3 regions of the Cellulosimicrobium sp. NPDC057862 genome follow, and region 2 is predicted to be linked to each of the others. Evidence: predicted binding sites of a transcription regulator. Region 2 holds the regulator's gene; each other region holds the start of a gene.
The links. Region 2 encodes Rex, which represses fermentation and respiration genes when NADH is low (regulators of the CRP and FNR family bind a similar motif). Its sites were predicted from a motif close to CTTGTGAANNNNTTCACAAG; they were not measured.

Region 1 (5,356 bases), on a different contig from region 2:
GGCGTGCGGATCGAGGACATCGTCGTCGCGTTCCCGCCCGACGCGCCCGACGGCGCACGTCGCCTCAACACCTCGACCCACGACCTCCAGACGGTGCGGTAGGCCGCGCGGGTGGTTCAGCGGTCCCCTGAGACGGCGTCCGCGGTCGCACGCACCTTCTCGTTGCGGATGCCGACCCAGCTCAGCACGCCGCCCAGGACCAGCAGCGCCGCGGTGACGACGAGCGAGCGGTGGAAGCCGTCGAGGTCGAGCACACCGCCGACGATCACGCCCGCGAACGCGATGACGACGAGCCCCGCCACGCGCGAGACGGCGTTGTTCACCGCCGAGCCGATGCCGGCGTCGGCCGCGGGGATCGAGCCCAGGATCGCGGACGTCAGCGGCGCGACGGTCATCGCGAGGCCGAGGCCGAAGAGCAGGAGGCCCGGGAGGACCTGGGTGACGTAGACGGCGTCGTCGGTCGTGGTGAGGAGCAGCAGGTAGCCCACGCCCCCGATGATCGGCCCGACCGTCATGAACAGGCGCGGGCCGTACCGGCCCGCGAGCGCCCCGAACCGCGTGGACAGCGCGAGGAGCACGAGCGTCACGGGGAGCTGCGCGAGCCCGGCGGCGGTCGCGCTGTACCCGCCGACCTGCTGGAGGAACAGCGTGACGACGAACCCGCCGAAGTAGAGCGCGCCGTAGATGGCGGCGGTCGCGAGGTTGCCCCACGCGAAGTTGCGCACGCGGAAGAGGCGCGGCGGGAGCATCGGGTCGGGCGCGCGCCGCTCCCACCACACGAACACGACCAGGCACGAGACGCCGACGACGCACGGTCCCCACACGACCGGGCTCGCCCAGCCGAACCGCCCCTGCTCGATGAGCGCGAACACGGTGCCCGCGAGCCCGACGGCCGCGAGCGTCGCCCCGGCGACGTCGATGCGCCGTCGCCCGTCTGGGCCACCCGCGGCCCCCGGTTCCTCCGCGGCCGACCGGGGCACCCCGCGCAGCAGCCACAGCGTCACCGCGACGGGCAGCACGTTGATCCAGAAGACCCAGCGCCACGAGATCGTGTCGATGAGGATCCCGCCGAGCAGCGGCCCCACGAGCGACGCGGTGCTCGTCCACGCGGTCCAGGAGCCGATGGCGCGGGACTGTCGTTCGCCGTCGAACGTCGAGATGATCATGGCGAGCGAGCTCGGCACGAGCAGCGCGCCCGCGACGCCCTGGAGCCCGCGCGCGACGACGAGGAACAGCCCGTCCGGGGCGAGCGCGCACGCGACCGACGTCACCGCGAAGCCGACGAGGCCGATCGCCATGATGCGACGCCGACCGTGCACGTCGGACAGCGAGCCCGCCAGGAGGATGAGGGCGCCGAGCGTGATCATGTAGGCGTCGACGACCCACTGCTGCAGCGCGAGGCCCGTGACCGGCCCGGTCGTCAGCTCCGCGGAGATCGCGGGCAGCGCGACGTTGACCACCGAGCCGTCCAGGAACGACACGAACGACGCGAGGACCGCGACCACCAGCACCCGTTGCTGCACCGTCACCGACCCACCGTACGACTCCACTCTCATGCCGTCCCGACCGAGCGGGGCGGCGAGGTGTGACGCGAGGTGGTCCGCAGAGCGACGACTGGACACCATACCTAGAGGTAGGTATGGTCGCGGCATGACGACGACCGACGCTCGCGAGCGGCTCGTCGCGGCCGCGCAGGACCTGTTCTGGGCCCAGGGCGTCGGCGCGACCAGCCCGCGCCAGGTCCTCGCCGCGAGCGGCGTCGGCCAGGGCAGCCTCTACCACCACTTCCCCACCAAGCACGACCTCGCCACGGCCGCCGTGCACGCCACGACGACGGCGGGCCTCGACGCCGCACACCGCGACCTCGACGCAGGCGGGTCCGCCGTCGAGCGCCTGGTCCGCTACCTCGAGCGTCCGCGCCCCGCGCTCGCCGGGTGCAAGGTCGGCCGCCTCGTGAGCGACCAGGCCGTCATGGACGACGCCGAGCTCGCCGCGGAGGTCCGCGCCTACTTCCGCGGCCTCGTCGACCTGGCCGCCGCCGTCCTCACGGAGGACGGGCTGCCCGACGACGCGGCCCGCGACCGCGCGCACGCCGCCGTCGCGATCGTGCAGGGCGGGTACGTCCTCGCGCGCGCCCTCGACGACCCCGGCGCGATGACCGCCGCCGCGCGGGGTTTCGTCGCGCTCCTCGACCCTCGCCCCGCCGACCTGCTGGAGGACGCATGACCGACGCCCCCGACCGCCCGTCGCTGCGCGAGCGACTGCGCGCGCTCCCCGTGCTCGCGACCGACCTGCCCGGCCTCGACGTCGACGAGGCACCGGACGAGCCGGTCGCGCTCTTCGTCGGCTGGCTCGAGGAAGCGATCGACGCCGGCCTGCCCGCGCCGCACGCCGCGACCCTCTCGACCGCCGACGCGAGCGGCCGGGTCGACGCCCGGACGCTGATCCTCAAGGACGTCGACGGCGACGGCTGGGTCTTCGCGACGCGTGCCGACTCGCCCAAGGGCGTGGCGCTCGCGCAGAACCCGAACGCCGCGCTGACGTTCTTCTGGCGCGAGCACGGCCGCCAGGTCCGGGTGCGCGGGCCGGTCGTCCCGCTCGGCCCCGAGGCGTCCGCCGCCGACTTCCTCGCCCGCTCCGACTTCTCCCGGGCTACCGCGCTCGCAGGGCCGCAGAGCGCCCGGCTCGCGTCACGGGACGCCTACCGGACCGCGTGGGAGGGGGCGCTCGCGCGGGTCCGCGCCGAGCCCGGCCTCGTGCTCGACGCCTGGGCGTCGTACGCGCTCGAGCCGACGAGCGTCGAGTTCTGGGCGTCCTCGCCCGACGGCCAGACCCGCCTGCGCTACACCGCGGCGCCCGACGCGGGCGACGCGACGCCTCACCCCTGGACGAAGGAGCTCCTGTGGCCGTGACCGACCCCACCGCACCCGCCGCGCCGGACGTCGAGCAGGTGCGTCGCGACGCGCGCGCCGCGCTCGACGCCGTCGCCGCCGCGACGCGTGCCCTCGACGACGCCGCACTCGCCGGGCCGTCGGCCCTCCCGGGCTGGTCGCGCAGCCACGTGCTCGCGCACGTCACCGCGATCGGCGAGGCGATGGCCCGCCAGGCGGAGCGCGCCGCCCACGGCGAGCTCGTCGAGGTGTACGACGGCGGAGCGGCCGGCCGGGAGGCCGGCATCCAGGCGGGCGCCCGCCGCTCGGTCGCGGAGCACGTCGGCGCGCTCGAATCTCTGGGCGAGCGCCTCGACGCCGCATGGCCGGGCCCGGGGTCGTCCGCGTGGGACGCGCCCGTGACCTACCGCGACGGGACCGTCGTCGACGCGCTCGTCGCGTGGTGGCGCGAGGTCCGGATCCATGCCGTCGACCTCGACGCCGGGCTCGGCCTCGACACCTGGCCGCGCGCGCTCGGCCTCCATCTCCTCGACTTCCTCGGGGTCCGCCTCGCCGACGACGTCGCGGTCGAGCTCGTCGGCGAGCCCACCGCGCTCAGGGTGGGCCCGGGCGGCCTCCGCCTCGCTGCCGAGCCCGGGGTCTCTCCCCGCACCGAGACGCCCGTGGGGAGCGACCCCGGGTTCGACGCGCGAGACGGCGTCGTCGTCCGGGGTCGCCTCACCGACGTCGCCGCCTGGCTCGCGGGGCGCCGCCCCGACGCGGAGCCCGACGCCTTCCGCGACGGCGTACGCACGCCCCTCCCCGGGATCGGTCCCTGGCCCTCGCCCTACTCCCCGCCGAGGTAGGACGCTCCTGCCGCGAGGGGGCGAGACGTCCGGCCTGCGCCGCTCGGGACGTTCGTCCCGGGAAAGTGTGACGCACGCCCGTGACGCACCGCACAGTTAGTGCACTCTTTCACAAGCGTAGAATCGGAGCGTGTCGAGTCGAGCGAGCAACCCCGCAAGCAGCGCAGACCAGATCGACGTAGCCCTCATCGGCGGTGGCATCATGAGTGCCACGCTGGGAGCTCTCCTCAAGGTCCTGGAGCCCTCCTGGACCGTGCGCATCTACGAGCGTCTGGACGCCGTGGCGCAGGAGTCGTCGAACCCGTGGAACAACGCCGGGACGGGTCATGCCGCCCTGTGCGAGCTCAACTACACGCCCCAGAAGGCGGACGGCTCGATCGACATCGCCAAGGCGGTGAAGATCAACGAGCAGTTCGAGGTGTCGCGCGAGTTCTGGCACCACCTGCTCACGACGGGCGCCCTCCCGCAGCCCGCGAGCTTCATCTCCCGCACGCCGCACATGACGTTCGTGCGCGGCGCGGAGAACGTCGACTACCTGCGCCGCCGGTTCGAGACGCTGCGCCAGCACCCGCTGTTCAGCGAGCTCGAGTTCAGCGACGACCCCGCCGTGATCGCCGAGTGGGCACCGCTCCTCGTCGCGGAGCGCGACGGTGACGAGCCGGTCGCGGCGACGCGCGCGACGAGCGGCACGGACGTCGACTTCGGCGCGCTCACGCAGCAGCTCGTCGACTACCTCGTCTCCCAGGGCACGCAGCTCTTCCTCGAGCACGAGGTGAAGAACCTCAAGAAGACGAAGGACGGCCGCTGGCGCCTGACGGTCAAGGACCGCTCGTGGAACGCCCCGAAGCGCCGCTCGACCGTCGAGGCCCGGTTCGTGTTCGTCGGCGCCGGCGGTGGCGCCCTGCCGCTGCTCCAGGCCGCGGGCATCCCCGAGGCCAAGGGCTACGGCGGCTTCCCCATCAGCGGCGAGTTCCTGCGCACCGACAGCCCCGAGCTCGTCGCGCAGCACCAGGCCAAGGTGTACGGCAAGGCCGACGTCGGCTCGCCGCCCATGTCCGTCCCGCACCTGGACACGCGTGTCGTCGAGGGCAAGACGTACCTGATGTTCGGCCCGTACGCCGGGTTCAGCCCCAAGTACCTCAAGAAGGGGAAGTACCTCGGGCTGTTCACGTCGCTGCGCCTGCACAACCTCGGCTCGATGGTCGGCGCGGGCCTGAAGAACCTCGACCTCACCCAGTACCTGGTCGGCCAGCTCCTCGCGAGCCCGGAGACCAAGTTCACGGCGCTCCAGGGCTTCATGCCGACGGCGCACCCCAAGGACTGGGAGACCATCACCGCGGGCCAGCGCGTCCAGGTGATCAAGAAGGACAAGGACGGCAAGGGCGTCCTCGAGTTCGGCACCGAGGTCATCGCCGCCGCCGACGGCTCCATCGCGGGCCTGCTCGGCGCCTCCCCGGGCGCGTCGACCGCCGTCCCCGCGATGATCGACCTGCTCGAGCAGTGCTTCCCCGCCCGCTTCACCAAGTGGCGCCCCGAGCTCGCGACGATGATCCCGAGCCTCGGCCAGGCCCCCTGGGAGGCCGAGGAGCTCGAGGGCCTCGACCAGCTCACGGGCGGCGC
Region 2 (5,356 bases):
AGCCCGACTCCCGCGAGGACCCGGCCGCGGCTCGGCGCCGCGACCCGGGTGGCCGTCGTCGTCCCCCCGGACGTGCCGCGCCCGCTCCCGGCGTTCGCCGCGGCCATGCCCGAGACGTAGCCGACGTAGCCGGGCACGAGCGGCAGCACGCACGGCGACGCGAAGGAGACGAGCCCCGCCAGGATCGCCACCGGGACCGCCAGCAGCATCGACCCGCTCCAGACCGTCGCGGCGAACGTGTCGCCGACGCTCGTCGCGGCCGCCGCGGGGAGCGCGGCGGCGGGGACGGTGGCGGCGAGGGACGCGAGGGTGACCACGGTCAGCCGGCCGCCTCGTCCTCGTCGAGCACGTCGTCGACGAGCGCGTCCAGGGTCGAGCCCTCGGCGAGCCCGATGACGCGCGCCGCGACGCGGCCCTCGCGGTCGAGCACGACCGTCGAGGGCACGGCCTGGAGCGGCACGGTGCCGGAGAGCGCCGCGACGACCTCGCCGCTGCGGTCGTCGATCGACGGGTAGGGCACCTCGAACCGGCGCTGGAACGCCTGCGCGGCGCCCGCCTCGTCGGTCGTGTTGATGCCGAGCACCTGGACGCCGTCGTCGGCGCGGTCGTTCGCGAGCGCCACGAGGTCGGGCGCCTCGGCGCGGCACGGCGCGCACGCGGCGTACCAGGTGTTGAGGACGACGACGTCGCCCAGCCAGGCGCTGGTGTCGACCTGCTCGCCCTCGTAGTCGGTGCCGGTGAGCGCGACGACGTCGCCCCGCTCGCCGGCGTCCCAGGTGCGGACCGAGCCGTCGCCGGAGACGTAGCCCTGCCCGACGACGTCCGTCGTCGCGCCGGAGTCCTGGGCGCACGCCGCGAGGCCGAGCGTCGCGGCGACCGCGACGCCCGCGGTCAGCACGCGACGGACGGGCGGGAGGGCGCGCACGGCACGCGCGCGCGAGCTGGCGGTCACAGCGTCATCACGGGAGGCACCCTGCCCGGGGTTCCTGGACGCCACCTGAGAGACGTGACCTCCGCCACTCCCGAACGGGACGGTTCGGGCGCCGGGGCCGCGGTGCCGAGGACGGACATGACCGACGTCACGCCCCCGCGACGGTCGCGGCGCCCGGGAGGAGGTCGGCGACCGGCTCGGAGTAGTGCAGGCCGACGAGGCGGTCGTCCTCGAAGTGCAGCGACGTGAGCGACGCGAGCGAGCACTGCCGCTTGCGCGGGTCGTGCCACAGGCGGCGGTTCTCGAAGCTGAGTCGCGTGAGCCACACGGGGAGCTGGTGGCTCACGAGGAGGGCCTCGTGGCCCGCAGCCTTGTCCCGGGCGTCGGCGACCGCGGCCCGCATGCGCGCGACCTGCTCGGTGTACGGCTCGCCCCAGGACGGCCGGAACGGGTTCCACAGGAAGCGCCAGTGCTGCGGGTGGCGCAGCGACCCGTCCCCGACGCCGAAGGTCATCCCCTCGAAGTGGTTCGCGGCCTCGATGAGCCGGTCGTCGGTACCGAGCTCGATGCCGAACGCCTCGGCGGCCGGCGTGGCCGTCTCCTGGGCGCGCTGGAGCGGCGACGCGACGACGACGGTGAGGTCCGCGCGCGGGCGCGACGCGCCGTCGGGACCGGGCTCGCCCGCGAGGTGCGCGGCGACGCGACGGGCCATCTCGTGGCCCCGCTCCGAGAGGTGGTAGCCGGGGATGCGGCCGTAGAGGACGCCGTCGGGGTTGTGGACCTCGCCGTGGCGCAAGAGGTGGACGATGGTGGAGACCATACGCACCAGTGTCCCGCACTCCGGGCTCTGACCGGCACCTGCGGGCCGACGACTCCCGGGGCGACCCGGGTCAGGAGTCGCGGTCCGCCTTGCACGCCTCGGCGACCGCGGCCATCGCCTCGCCGAGCGCGCGGAACTGCTCCGGCGTGAGCACGTCGACCATGAACCGGCGCACGGCGGCGACGTGCGCCGGCGCGGACGCCACGAGCACGCGGTAGCCCTCGGGCGTCATCGCGCAGTTGACCCCGCGACGGTCGCCCGTGCTCGCCGAGCGCCGCACCAGGCCGCGCGCCTCCATGCGCGCCACGGTGTGGGTGACGCGGCTGCGGGACCGGGCGAGCCCGTCGGCGAGCGCGGACATGCGCAGCGTGTGGTCGGGGCTCTCCGAGAGCCGCACGAGCAGCTCGTACTCGTTGAGCGAGACGTCCGACCGCTCCTCGTGGTCGCGCCCCAGCGACTCGATGAAGCGCACGGTCCCGTCGAGGTAGGCGCGCCACAACCGCTGCTGCTCGGCGTCGAGCCAGCGAGGCTCCTCGCCCGCGGTCGCGGTGGTGCTGCCGGTGGTCGTCGTCGGCTGGGCGTCGACGTCGTTGCTGGTCATAGGTCCTCGGGCGCTCGCGGACAGGTGGCGGTTCGGGGGCGGAACCTCGCGGAACATTCTTCCACCCCACCGGGAATAGACGGATCACCCCCTGCTGTTGATACGCTCGTACGAAGTTGAACCTTCAACCAAGTTCGGTCCTCCGGGACCCACGACCCCTCAGGAGCACCCATGGCCACGCCGCTGCCCGCCGGGCTCAACGCCGGTACCTACGCCCTCGACTCGTCCCACTCGCAGGCGGCCTTCACGGTCCGCCACGCCGGCATCTCCAAGGTGCGCGGCACGCTCGCCATCACGGCCGGCACGATCTCCGTGGGCGACGACCTCGAGTCGACCTCCGTGACCGCCGAGCTCGACGCGGCGTCCGTGAGCACGGGCGACGCGAACCGCGACAACCACCTGCGCAGCGCGGACTTCTGGGACGCCGAGAACAAGCCGACGTGGAGCTTCGCGTCGACCAGCATCTCCGGCGACGGCGACGACTTCGTCGTGGCGGGCGACCTGACCATCAACGGCGTGACCAAGCCGGTCGAGCTCGAGACCGAGTTCGCGGGCACCGCGACCGACCCGTTCGGCAACGCGCGCGCCGGCTTCGAGGCGACGACGGAGATCTCCCGCAAGGAGTTCGGCCTGACCTGGAACGCGGCGCTCGAGACCGGCGGCGTGCTCGTCGGCGACAAGATCAAGATCGCGCTCGACGTCTCGGCCATCAAGCAGGGCTGACGACCGACTCCCGGGACCCTTCCCCGGGAACCCTCTTCCCCGGGAACGCCTTCCCCGGGACACTGCACCACCGGCAGGGGTGCCGCCCGAGGGGCCGCGTGCACCAGCACGCGGCCCTTCGTCGTTCAGCGGTCCTGCGCCTCGGCGAGCGCGCGGGCCTGGGAGTGGAACGCGAGGATCTGGAGCTCGCTGCCGACGTCCACGCCGCGCACGTCGACGTCCGCGGGCACCTGGAGCGCGCGCGGCGCGAAGTTGAGGATCTCCCGCACACCGGCCGCGACGACGCGGTCCGCCACGGACTGCGCGTGCGCCGCGGGCGTCGCGAGGACCACGATCGACACCTTCTCGCGCTCCACGACCTCCTCGAGCGCGTCGACGTGCTCGACGACGAGGCCCGCCGCCCGCGTCCCGACGACGTCCGGCGACGCGTCGAGGAGCGCCGCGACGTGGAAGCCGCGCTGCTCGTACCCCGAGTAGTTCGCGAGCGCGTGCCCCAGGTTGCCGATCCCGACGATCGCGATGCGGTGCTCGTCCACGAGCCCCAGCGCCTCGGTGATGTACTGGGCGAGCGAGTCGACGTCGTACCCGACGCCGCGCGTGCCGAACGAGCCCAGGAACGACAGGTCCTTGCGGAGCTGCGCCGGGCCCACGCCGGAGAGCTCCGCGAGCTCGACCGACGACGTCGTCGCCACCCCTCTCGCCACGAGGTCCCGCAGCGCCCGCAGGTAGGACGGGAGCCGCGCCACCGTCGCGCTCGGGATACCCGGCGCCGTCACCTCACCGACTACCTGCTCAGCCACCCGTCACCCCGTCGTCCCTGGGACCGTCCTCGTCGACGGTCACGCTCCACCGGGAGGAATCATCCCAGGTCCGCGCGCGCCGCCGAAATCCGACCCACCGCACGCGCGAGCCGGCGGGCGTCGACCCGCCAGAAACCCTGCTGGACGCCGCCGACCGTCACGACCGGGACGTACTCGCCGTACTGCTCGCGCAGGGCCGGGTCCGCGTCCGGCGCGTCGACGTCCACCTCGGCCCACGCGACCCCCGCCTCGGCGCACACCGCCTCGACGACCGTGCGCGCGTCGTCGCACAGGTGGCACCCCGCGCGGCCGTAGAGGAGGACGGGAGGGACCGGGGCGTCGGAGGTGGTCACGACTCCCAGGGTACGAGGGACCCGCCCCCGGGAGGGTCCGGAGACCGCCTAGAGTGGGGTCATGGCGACGTCTTCCGGTCCGGGCCCCGTCCCGACCCCCGGGTCGACGGACCCCGAGGACGCACCCGCCGCCGCGCGCACCCCGCCCGCTCCCGCGCACCGCACCGCCGCGTTCTTCGACGTCGACAACACGATCATCCGTGGCGCGTCGTCGTTCCACCTCGCCCGCGCCCTGTACCAGCGGCAGTTCTTCTCGACGCTCGACATCGTGCGCTTCGCCGTCCACCAGGCGCGCTACCTGCTGTTCGGCGAGAACAAGCAGCAGATCGACCGCATCCGGTCGCGCGCCCTCGCGCTCATCGCCGGGCGCTCCGTCGCCGAGGTCACCGCGATCGGCGAGGAGGTGTACGACACCGTCCTGTCGCTGCGCATCTACCCCGGCACCCGCCGCCTCCTCGACGAGCACCTCGCCGCCGGCCACCAGGTGTGGCTCGTCTCCGCGACCCCGGTCGAGATCGGCGAGCTCATCGCCCGCCGCCTCGGCACGACCGGCGCGCTCGGCACCGTCGCGGAGCACGAGGACGGCTTCTACACCGGCCGCCTCGTGGGCGACATGATGCACGGTCGCGCCAAGGCCGCCGGGGTGCGTGCCCTCGCCGAGCGCGAGGACATCGACCTCGCGGCGTCCTCCGCGTACGGCGACTCGCTGAACGACGTCACCATGATGGAGACGGTCGGGCACCCGTGCCCGATCAACCCCGACGCGCGGCTGCGCCGCTACGCGCAGGACGTCGGCTGGCCCATCCGCGAGTTCCGCGGCAGGCGGCGCCGCGTCGCCCGCAGCAGCGTCCGCACCGCGAGCTGGGCGGGCGCCGCCTGGGCCGCCGCCCTCGTCCTGCGCTCGGTCCGCCGCGCCGTCGACCGCCGCATCGCCCGCCTCTGACCACCCCGCTCCCCGAGCCAGCACCCTCGTCCCCGCAACGGAGAACCCGGGTCACGCGAGGTAGACCCCTGCTCCGCCGAGGTAGAGCCCCGGTCCGGCGAGGTAGAGGCCTGGTCCGGCGAGGTAGAGGCCTGGTTCTAGTGCCCGACGGCGTGGGGCTGGGTGGGGTGGGCGGGGTCTCACCC
Region 3 (5,356 bases), on a different contig from region 2:
GGACAAGCCGGACCCGCGGCTCCTGGAGATCGCGCTCGAGCGGGTCGGCGCGACGGACGCCGACCGCGCACAGGTCTGGATGGTCGGGGACGCGGCGCACGCCGACGTCGCCGCCGGGCGGGCCGCCGGCACGCGCACCGGCTGGGTCTCCCACGGGCGCGCATGGACGGACGGGCCGCTGCCGGACGTCCTGGGGGCGACCGTGCACGACGTCGTCGCCCGCGCCCGCGAAGCGGCCCTCACCGCGCCGTAGCGAGCGTCGGGCGCACGGCCGCCGGCGCGCCGCCGGGCATGGACGTCAGGAGTGCGTGACCTCGACGGCCTGCTCGACGACGGCACGCAGGTCCCCACCGGCCGCCGCGTGCCACGCGCGCTGGCGCTGGGCACCGTTCCCGCCCGACCAGAGCCGTCCGAGGAGCTCCGTCACGGCATCGAGGTCACCCGCGTCGACCAGCGCGTCCCGCACGTGCGCGACGAGCAGCCCGACGACGTCGTGCGCCGGGGCGGGGCGCCACGTGAGCGGCGAGACCAGGTCCTCCTCGAGGCCCGAGCGCCCGGCGCGCCACGACGCGGTCCGCAGGATCTCGGGGCGGAGCTCCGGGGGCGCGACGCCGTCCGCGGCCTCGCGTGCCGCCGTCTCGACGAGGCCGCGGCTGAGGGCCGCGAGGAGCGTCGCCGTGTCGGGGTCGAGGCACACGTCGGCGACGCGGATCTCGACCGTCGGGTAGCGCGACGACAGCCGGGCGTCGAAGTAGACCATGTTCTCGTCGAGGATCGTGCCGGTCGCGACCAGGGTGTCGACCGCGTCGCGGTACGCCTCGGGCGAGCCGAACGCCCGGGTCGGCCCCGACGTGGGCCAGCGGGACCAGACCTGGGACCGGAAGCTCGCGTACCCGCTGTCCTGGCCCTGCCAGAACGGGGAGTTGGTGCTCAGCGCGAGGAGCGTGGAGAGCCACGGCCCGATGCGGTCGAGGACCGCGACGCCCTCGGTGTCGTCCGCGACGGCGACGTGCACGTGGCACCCGCTCGTGAGCTGCTCGCGCGCCGTGAGCCCGAACGCGGCGCGGGCCTCGAGGTAGCGCAGCCGGGAGACGGTGGTGCCCTCGAAGGGCAGCGGCGAGGTGGAGAGCGCGGCGACCCGGGCGCCGACGCGGTCCGCGGCCTCCTGGGCACGCTGCCGGCCCGCGCGGATCTCCGTCGCGAGGTCGTCGAGCTCGCGCCGCGGGTGGGTCGCGGTCTCGAGCTGCTCCTCCATGAACTCCGACTCGAGCGAACCGGTCCCGCCGCCCTTGTCGTCGGTGCCCGACGCCTCCAGGGCCTCCGCGGCCCGGGCGACCGGGTGGCCGTCGTCGCCGACGAGCAGGAACTCTTCCTCGACCCCTACGGTGCGCTTCACCCGGGCAGTCTCACACGGAAGCCGGGAGCACGTCCGGCGAGGGTGTGACGTGCGTCCGTGTCGTGCGTCACGGGTGCGTGCGTCCGCGGTCGCCACCGGGTTCCGCGTGCTTGTGAAGGTCATCACAAGGGGCGGTCGCGCCGAGGAGCGGAGGGCGAGGAAACCGCGAGATCCTGCGGTTCCTGCGGGGTCCCGTCCGGCTCGGGACCTAGGTCCCCGGACACCTCGAAACTCCTCCGTGAGGAGCGCCGTGAACCTAGCCTGGAGGTGGCGAAGGAGCCCGTCGACCTCGACCGAGGGCCTCCACCCGGGGCCCGGGGAGACCGGCGGGTCCGGCCGGCGCGCGGACCCGCGCGTCAGGCACGAGGGAGGTCCAGATGACCAGCGTTTCCGAGGCACCCGGCACGACGAGCGGCGGCCGTGCGGTGGAGGGCAGCGTCGACCCGCAGCACGACACCGCGCACGTCCCCGCGTGGGAGGGCTTCACCGACGGCCCGTGGCGCGACACGGTCGACGTGCGCGACTTCATCCAGCGCAACTACCGCCCGTACACGGGCGACGCGTCGTTCCTCGCCGGACCCACGGAGCGCACGACGGGCATCTGGAGCACGCTGTCCGCCATGTTCCCGGAGGAGCGGGAGATGGGGATCTACGACGTCGACACCCACACGCCCGCCGGCATCACGGCGCACGCGCCCGGCTACATCGACAAGGCGCACGAGGTGATCGTCGGCCTCCAGACCGACGCGCCGCTCAAGCGCGCGATCATGCCGAACGGCGGCTGGCGCATGGTCGAGGGCGCGCTGCAGACCTACGGCTACGAGGTCGACGAGACCCTGAAGAAGGTCTTCACCGAGTACCGCAAGACGCACAACCAGGGCGTGTTCGACGTCTACCCGCCGAACGTGCGCGCGGCCCGCAGCTCGCACATCATCACCGGCCTGCCCGACGCCTACGGCCGCGGCCGGATCATCGGCGACTACCGCCGCGTCGCGCTCTACGGGGTGGACGCGCTGATCGCCGCGAAGAAGCTCGACAAGCTCGGCCTCGACACGCAGCCGTTCAGCGAGAAGGTCGTGCGCGAGCGCGAGGAGCACGCCGAGCAGATCCGCGCGCTCGGCGAGCTCAAGGAGATGGCGGCCGAGTACGGCTACGACATCTCCGGCCCGGCGACGTCGGCGCGCGAGGCCGTGCAGTGGCTCTACTTCGCCTACCTCGCCGCGGTGAAGGAGCAGAACGGCGCCGCGATGTCGCTCGGGCGCACGTCGACGTTCCTCGACGTGTTCATCGACCGCGACCTCGAGGCCGGCCGCATCACGGAGTCCGAGGCGCAGGAGATCATCGACGACTTCGTCATCAAGCTGCGCATCGTCCGGTTCCTGCGCACGCCCGAGTACGACGCGCTGTTCTCCGGCGACCCGACCTGGGTCACCGAGACCATCGGCGGCATGGGCGAGGACGGGCGGCCGCTCGTCACCAAGAACTCGTTCCGCTTCCTCCAGACCCTGTACAACCTCGGCCCGGCTCCCGAGCCGAACATGACGGTCTTCTGGAGCCCCGAGCTGCCGCAAGGGTTCAAGGACTACTGCGCGCAGGTCTCGATCGACACCTCCGCCGTGCAGTACGAGTCGGACGAGCTCATCCGTGCGGCCTGGGGCGACGACGCGGCGATCGCGTGCTGCGTGTCCCCGATGCAGGTCGGCAAGCAGATGCAGTTCTTCGGCGCGCGCGTGAACCTCGCCAAGACGCTCCTCTACGCGATCAACGGCGGGCGCGACGAGATCTCCGGCAAGCAGGTCTCGCCGGTGGCAGCGCCGGTCGAGGGCGACGTGCTCGACTTCGACGACGTCATGGCGAAGTTCGACGCGACGATGGACTGGCTCGCCGAGACCTACGTCGAGGCGCTCAACTGCATCCACTGGTCGCACGACAAGTACGCGTACGAGCGCATCGAGATGGCGCTGCACGACAAGGACGTGCTGCGGACCATGGCGTGCGGCATCGCGGGCCTGTCGGTCGCGGCGGACTCGCTCTCCGCGATCAAGCACGCGAAGGTCTCCGTCGTCCGCGACGAGCGCGGCCTCGTCGTCGACTACGTGACCGAGGGCGAGTACCCCACGTACGGCAACGACGACGACCGGGCCGACGCGATCGCCGTCGACCTCGTCGAGCGGTTCATGGCGAAGGTGCGCACGCACCCGACCTACCGCGACGCGGTGCCGACGCAGTCGGTCCTGACCATCACGTCGAACGTCGTGTACGGCAAGGCGACGGGCAACACGCCCGACGGCCGCCGCGCCGGCGAGCCGTTCGCCCCGGGCGCCAACCCGATGAACGGCCGCGACACCCACGGCATGCTCGCCTCGGCGCTCTCGGTGGCCAAGCTCCCGTACGACGAGGCGCAGGACGGCATCTCGCTGACCAACACGGTCGTGCCGAGCGGCCTCGGGCGCACCCAGGAGGAGCAGGTCACCAACCTCGCCGGCCTCCTGGACGCCTACGTCGGGTCGAACGGGTACCACATGAACGTCAACGTGCTGAACCGCGAGACGCTCCTGGACGCGATGGACCACCCGGAGAACTACCCGCAGCTGACGATCCGCGTGTCCGGGTACGCGGTGAACTTCGTCCGCCTCACGCGCGAGCAGCAGCTCGACGTGCTCTCGCGCACCTTCCACGGCGCGCTCTGAGGAGTCCCACGATGACCGTCACCCTTCCCGCCCCCGCCGTCCGCCCGCAGCGCGGGTGCGGCGTCGCCGGGGGCACCCTGCCCGACGACGCCACGCGCCTCGACGTCCCGGGCGCGGCGACGACGACGGGCGAGCCCGCGGCGTCGGGCACCCCGGTGGGCCACGCCCGCCGGGCGGGCGCGGGCCTGGACGGGCTGACGGTCGCGGACGTGGACCGGGCCGACAAGCTCGCGGCGATGCGCGCGGGCGAGCTCGGCTCGGTCCACTCCTGGGAGCTCGTCACCGCCGTGGACGGCCCGGGGACCCGGCTCACGGTGTTCCTCAACGGGTGCCCGCTGCGGTGCCTGTACTGCCACAACCCCGACACGTTCGCCATGAAGGACGGCAGGCCCGTCACGGCGGACGAGCTCCTGGGGCGGGTCAAGCGCTACCTGCCGGTGTTCCGGGCCACGCACGGGGGGCTCACGCTCTCCGGCGGCGAGGTGCTCATGCAGCCCGCGTTCGCGGCCCGGATCCTGCGCGGCGCGAAGGCGATGGACGTGCACACCGCGCTCGACACGTCCGGATTCCTCGGTGTCAACGCGACCGACGCGATGCTCGACGACACGGACCTCGTGCTGCTCGACGTGAAGTCCGGCGACCCCGACACCTACAAGAAGGTCACCAGCCGCGACCTCGAGCCGACCCTGCGGTTCGGGCGCCGGATCGCCGAGAACGGCCTCACCGGGCACGCGCCCGAGGTGTGGGTGCGGTTCGTCCTCGTCCCGGGCCTCACCGACGACGTGGACAACGTCGAGAAGGTCGCGCAGTACGCGGCCTCGCTCAACGCGATCCGCCCCGGCACGGTGACGCGCGTCGAGGTGCTGCCCTTCCACCAGATGGGCCGCGACAAGTGGGACGCCCTCGGGCGCACCTACGAGCTCGACGACACGCCCGCGCCGTCTCCGGAGCTCACGGAGCGCGTGCGCGACCAGTTCCGCGCCCACGGCCTGACGACGTACTGACCTGACGAGCACCGACGAGCGCTCGCTCGGCGAGACGTGAGAAGTGGCCCCGGACCGACCTGGTCCTGGGGCCACTTCTCATGTCTCGCGGGGACGGTGCACCGAGCGGGGGCAGGTCGTAGGGTGCGGGGGTGCCCGCAGCGACCGTCGACGCCCACGACCCTCGATGGACCGAGACCGGCAGGCGGTGGACCGAGCGCGTCGCCGGCGCCCTGGCCGACCTCGCGAGCCGTGACGGCGCCGACCCGGTCGTGGTGGAGCACATC

Region 1: a site for Rex is predicted at 3,833-3,852, ahead of mqo (malate dehydrogenase (quinone)). Genes of this name have one in related genera too.
Region 3: a site for Rex is predicted at 1,506-1,525, ahead of pflB (formate C-acetyltransferase). Genes of this name have one in related genera too.

Annotation. Positions count from the first base shown of each region.
Region 1 is NZ_JBHVMH010000007.1:78,279-83,634, reverse strand. It holds gene ACFVN3_RS11065 (M24 family metallopeptidase) at 1-102, shown strand, start outside; gene ACFVN3_RS11060 (MFS transporter) at 117-1,556, opposite strand; gene ACFVN3_RS11055 (TetR/AcrR family transcriptional regulator) at 1,651-2,226, shown strand; gene ACFVN3_RS11050 (pyridoxal 5'-phosphate synthase) at 2,223-2,912, shown strand; gene ACFVN3_RS11045 (maleylpyruvate isomerase family mycothiol-dependent enzyme) at 2,909-3,736, shown strand; gene mqo (malate dehydrogenase (quinone)) at 3,867-5,356, shown strand, end outside.
Region 2 is NZ_JBHVMH010000002.1:44,359-49,714, forward strand. It holds gene ACFVN3_RS02980 (cytochrome c biogenesis CcdA family protein) at 1-209, opposite strand, end outside; gene ACFVN3_RS02985 (TlpA family protein disulfide reductase) at 320-952, opposite strand; gene ACFVN3_RS02990 (histidine phosphatase family protein) at 1,080-1,751, opposite strand; gene ACFVN3_RS02995 (MarR family winged helix-turn-helix transcriptional regulator) at 1,822-2,352, opposite strand; gene ACFVN3_RS03000 (YceI family protein) at 2,524-3,075, shown strand; gene ACFVN3_RS03005 (redox-sensing transcriptional repressor Rex) at 3,201-3,875, opposite strand; gene ACFVN3_RS03010 (glutaredoxin family protein) at 3,935-4,228, opposite strand; gene ACFVN3_RS03015 (HAD family hydrolase) at 4,290-5,171, shown strand.
Region 3 is NZ_JBHVMH010000006.1:146,945-152,300, reverse strand. It holds gene ACFVN3_RS10420 (HAD family hydrolase) at 1-253, shown strand, start outside; gene ACFVN3_RS10415 (glutamate--cysteine ligase) at 299-1,396, opposite strand; gene pflB (formate C-acetyltransferase) at 1,774-4,086, shown strand; gene pflA (pyruvate formate-lyase-activating protein) at 4,098-5,090, shown strand; gene ACFVN3_RS10400 (GrpB family protein) at 5,222-5,356, shown strand, end outside.